DNA from 2 places in the Arthrobacter sp. UC242_113 genome. Region 2 is predicted to be linked to the other one. Evidence: predicted binding sites of a transcription regulator. Region 2 holds the regulator's gene; the other holds the start of a gene.
What was found. Region 2 encodes HrcA, which represses chaperone genes, less so after heat shock. Its sites were predicted from a motif close to TTNGCACTCGNNNNNNNCGAGTGCNAA; they were not measured.
Positions count from the first base shown of each region.

Region 1: a site for HrcA is predicted at 994-1,020, ahead of ACHMXB_RS10390 (FmdB family zinc ribbon protein). Genes of this name have one in related genera too.

Region 1 is NZ_CP171968.1:2,296,514-2,298,902, forward strand. Features, by position in the region: gene galU (UTP--glucose-1-phosphate uridylyltransferase GalU) at 1-269, opposite strand, end outside; gene ACHMXB_RS10385 (5-formyltetrahydrofolate cyclo-ligase) at 358-969, shown strand; gene ACHMXB_RS10390 (FmdB family zinc ribbon protein) at 1,117-1,404, shown strand; gene cpaB (Flp pilus assembly protein CpaB) at 1,613-2,359, shown strand; gene ACHMXB_RS10400 (hypothetical protein) at 2,378-2,389, opposite strand, start outside.
Region 2 is NZ_CP171968.1:1,617,297-1,619,685, reverse strand. Features, by position in the region: gene ACHMXB_RS07185 (DUF3097 domain-containing protein) at 1-365, opposite strand, end outside; gene hrcA (heat-inducible transcriptional repressor HrcA) at 579-1,592, shown strand; gene dnaJ (molecular chaperone DnaJ) at 1,651-2,389, shown strand, end outside.

The DNA of each region.
Region 1 (2,389 bases), 680 kb from region 2:
TTGGCGGTGTCGCCCTTGGCCTCCAGCGTCGCTTCCAGGGTCGGAACGCGGTCGAAGTGGTCCTCGAGCGCGCGCTTGTTGCGGCCGGTGATCATCAGCACGTCGCTCAGGCCGACCTTGACGGCCTCCTCGACGACGTACTGGATGGCCGGCTTGTCAACCACCGGCAGCATCTCCTTGGGCATGGCCTTGGTGGCTGGCAGGAACCTGGTGCCGAGCCCAGCAGCGGGGATTACGGCCTTGCGGACTGAACAATTAGTGGAAGTCACTGGTCTAATCTATCCGAGGGAACATTCATACGGTAAATGCTTCCGGCAGCGGCCCCGCCGCCTGCCGCTGCGACAAAGGAAGACACCCATGCCAACAGGGACCATGCCTTCGAAGGACGTTATCCGCTCCCGGCACCGGCAGGTCCGGGCCACGATGACGGCGGCGGACCTCGCAAACGCCGGCGACGGCATCGCCTCCCATGGCCTGCCCTGGGCCGAGGCTGTCGCCGCGGGCAACCCGGCCACGTTCACCGCCTACCTCGGCGTCGATTTCGAACCGCCAACCCTTCCGCTGCTGCACGCCCTGCACGAGGCCGGCCACAGTATCCTCCTCCCGGTCTGCGAGCCTGACCGCGAGCTCAGCTGGGTCTTCTGGACGCCGGACAGCGAGTTCGTCCGCAGCCGGTATGCGCCCATCCAGGAACCGGCCGGTGAGCGCCACGGCCTGGACACGGTGCGGAGTGCGGCCGGGATGTTCATGCCGGCCACGGCCGTGGACCGCAGCGGCAACAGGATCGGACAGGGCGGGGGCTACTACGACAAGTTCCTGGCTGCAGCCAACGCCGGCGGCCTGCACCTTCCGAAGGCCGCCATCATCTACGACTCCGAGCTCCTGCCCGCACAGAGCATTCCGGCTGAAGACTTCGACCGCCCCGTCGAGGCAGTACTCATGCCCTCCGGGCTGGTAGCCTTCGCGTGACCTCGCCGGAGCGGGGTGATAGAATTGGCACTCAGGCCCTGCGACTGCTAATGGAGTCCTTTCCGCCGCGGTGATCCGTCAAGGAGAATCCGGCAAATGACACCAGGCAGCACGGGACCTGTCGTTTGTCCAAGAGGAGGATCTACAGTGCCCACGTATGCCTATGCCTGCAAAGATTGCAGCCATGCCTTCGACATCGTGCAGTCTTTCACCGACAGCACTCTGACGTCCTGCCCCGAATGCCAGGGCACGCTTCGCAAGAAGTTCAACAGCGTCGGCGTGGTCTTCAAGGGCTCCGGCTTCTACCGGACTGATTCGCGCGATTCCAAGGGAAGCACGGTCTCACCCTCCCCCGCTGCGTCAGCACCGGCTGCCCCCGCCGCCACCTCCTCGTCTGCATCATCAGCTGCCCCGGCAGCTGCAGCCGCGAGCTAGGCGAGTTCTCGCGGCAGGTGCCGCCTTTAAGCTACGAGAGTCCGGCCGGGTCTACCCGGCCGGACTCTTTGCGTTGCGCGGGTACTCCAGGGCTTCAAGCGTCCGTTCGCGCTTGCCGGGCAGTCCTTAATTACTTTCGGGGTTTGCTTTTCCACATACGGCTGCCGGTGCCTGTCGGCAGCCAGCGGCGTGCCCGTAGCGTGGCGGCATGCCAGCTACCGGAATTTTCCCCGCAAGGGCATCCCGCCCGGCCGTCCGCCCCGGGCGCCGCAACGCACTGCCCGGTTCCGCTGCCCGTCCGCGCCCGCGCGGACGGCGCTTTGCAGGATGGCTAAACCGCAACCGGCGCCTTGCCGTGGCACTGCTCCTCTGCGCGGCCGCGGGGGTCGCAGTTCACCAGCTGACTCCCGCCCCTGCCCGGACCGTGAACGTCCTGGCCGCTGCCCGAGACCTTCCGGCCGGGGCGGACCTGAACGTCAGTGATGTCAAAACCGTCAGCGTACCGCCGGCCATGGTACCGGAGGGGACTTTCGCTGACAGCTCCAGTGTGGACGGCAAACAGCTGGCAGCGCCGTTCCGCGAGGGCCAGCTCCTCACCGATGCGCAGCTGGTGGGTCCTGGCCTGCTGACGGGAGCGCCGCCCGGGTCCGCCGCGGTGCCGCTGCGGATGGCAGACCCGTCATCCATCCAGCTGGTATCCCCCGGACAACTCGTGAACGTGGTGCTGACAAGCGGCAACGGCTATGAGGAGGCATCAGCCTCGAAGGTACTCGCCAAGTCAGTGCCCGTCCTGTGGACCTCCGCTCAGGAAGGCCAAAGCGGCCAGTGGCTTGCTGCCGGGGATTCGGACGGGCTGCTGGTCGTGGCCGCCACCCCTGCCCAGGCCGGCGCCTTGGCAGGGGCGTCGACCCAGGGAAAGCTGTTTTTCGTGCTGGTAGGATCCGGCGCCCGGTGAGCCCGCCCGTGCACATCCTCAGCCCCAGTG
Region 2 (2,389 bases):
CCTTCTACCCAGATCCGGCTGGCCTTGGCCACCTGGGCGCGCTGCCCTTCCACCCGCACCGAACCTGACGCCGTCCGTCCGGCCGTGCCCGATCCTGCGGGCTTCGCTTTGGGCGCTGGAGGCATCAGGCGGATCGGCTGGCCGTCCAGGAGGAATCCGAAGCCCAGCTTGAAGGACCGCGATTTTCCGCGCCGGTCTTCGAGCGCCACGACGTGCATGCCGCCGGATTTCTCCACCCGGGTCACCGCGCCCACCCAGCCGGACTGGACGTCCTCGAGCACCATGCCACGCTCCACCGGTACCTCGGGCAGGCTCTTTTTGGCGGGCGCTGTCATGTCCTGCGGGCCCCAGGTCTGGTACTGCATTCGTTCACCGCTCTGCACTAGGAAGGAGCCGCTCCGGCCGCGGGCATGCCGCCGGGGGACAGGCGCCCGGAATTTCGCCCGGAGCGGTACCAATGCTAACAACGGGGCGACTCATATTAGACTTGTTAGCACTTAGGCATGTCGAGTGCTAACCACAGCGTTTTACGGGCGGGAAAAACGCCCGGCGCCGTTACGGCCCAAAGGAGGTGGACTGTGAGCGAACCACGGAAGCTTGAGGTGCTGCGCGCCATCGTGGAGGACTATGTCCATTCCCGCGAGCCTGTCGGCTCCAAGGCCCTGGTGGAACGGCATCATCTGGGCGTTTCCAGCGCCACCATCCGCAACGACATGGCGGCACTGGAGGATGAGGGCCTCATCACGGCCCCGCACACCAGTGCAGGCCGGATTCCCACGGACAAGGGGTACCGCCTGTTCGTCGACCAGATTTCGGCGGTGAAACCGCTCTCCCCAGCGGAGAAGCGCGCCATCCAGACCCTGCTCGAGGGGTCCGAGGACCTCGACGACGTTCTGGACCGGACGGCCCGGCTCCTGTCCCAGCTGACCAACCAGGTCGCCGTCGTGCAGTACCCGCACCTGAGCCGTGCCGTGGTCCGGCACATTGAATTCGTGCTGCTGGCGCCGCGGAAGGTGCTGATCGTCCTGATCGCCGACTCCGGCAAAGTTGACCAGCGCGTCGTCGACGCCGGACAGGACCTCTCAGACGACACGCTGGCCGCCCTGCGCACCCGGTTCCTCACCGGTGTGGCCGGAACGCCGGTGGCCATCCTGCCCCAGCACCTGGCCGCCGTCGTGGCCGGCTGCGCGCCCGCCGAGCGCCCCGTAGCCATGGCCCTGGGCAAGGGACTGGAGGGCTTGGCCCACAACAGCCGGGAAGACCGCATGGTCCTGGCCGGAACGGCCAACCTGGCGCGGTCCAACGTGGACTTCCCGCTCAGCATCGGACCCGTCCTCGAGGCCCTTGAGGAGCAGGTGGTGATGCTGCGGCTCCTGAGCGACATGGCGCAGGACTCGCGCGGCGTGGCCGTCAGCATCGGCCGGGAAAACCCCTACGACGGGCTGGCCGAGGCGTCGGTGGTGGCCACGGGCTACGGCCCGGACGCCACCGCCAAGGTGGGCATACTGGGCCCTACCCGGATGGACTATCCCACCACCATGGCCGCCGTGCGCGCGGTGGCCCGCTATCTTTCGAGGATTCTGGGCCCGTGACCGCACGCCCCGGACATCCCCTGACAACAGGCAGTACAACCAGGAAGAGATACGAACTTTGAGCAGCCACTACGACGTTCTTGGAGTCTCCGCGGAAGCCACCGGCGAGGAGATCAAAAAGGCCTACCGCAAGCTGGCCCGTTCGCTTCACCCGGACGTCAACCCCGGGGAAGACGCCGCCGAACGGTTCAAGGCCGTCACCCACGCCTATGAGGTGCTGTCCGATCCGCAGAAGCGCCGGGTCTACGACACCACCGGCAACGAGAACGGCACGGACAACGGCTTTGGCGGCGGCGGTTATGCCGGCCAGGGCTTCGCGTTCCAGGACATCTTCGACACCTTCTTCGGCGCCGGCGGCACCTCCGGTCCCGCGTCCCGCGTGCGCCGCGGCCAGGACGCGCTCATCAGCGTGCGGATTGACCTGCGCGATGCCGTCTTCGGCGTCAACAAGAAGCTGGAAGTGGACACGGCCGTCACCTGCCCCACCTGCGAAGGGTCCTGCTGCCGGGAGGGCAGCCACCCGGAGCGCTGCGACATCTGCGGCGGCAGCGGCCAGGTGCAGCGGGCTGTCCGTTCCATCCTCGGCCAGGTCATGACCGCCGCTCCCTGCGGCTCGTGCGAGGGCTTCGGCACCGTCATCAAGGACCCCTGCAACGAGTGCAGCGGCCAGGGCCGCATCCGCAGCCGCCGCTCCCTGACCATTAAGGTCCCGGCCGGTGTGGCCACCGGCACGCGGATCCAGCTCTCCGGCCAGGGCGAGGCCGGCCCAGCCGGCGGACCGTCCGGCGACCTCTATG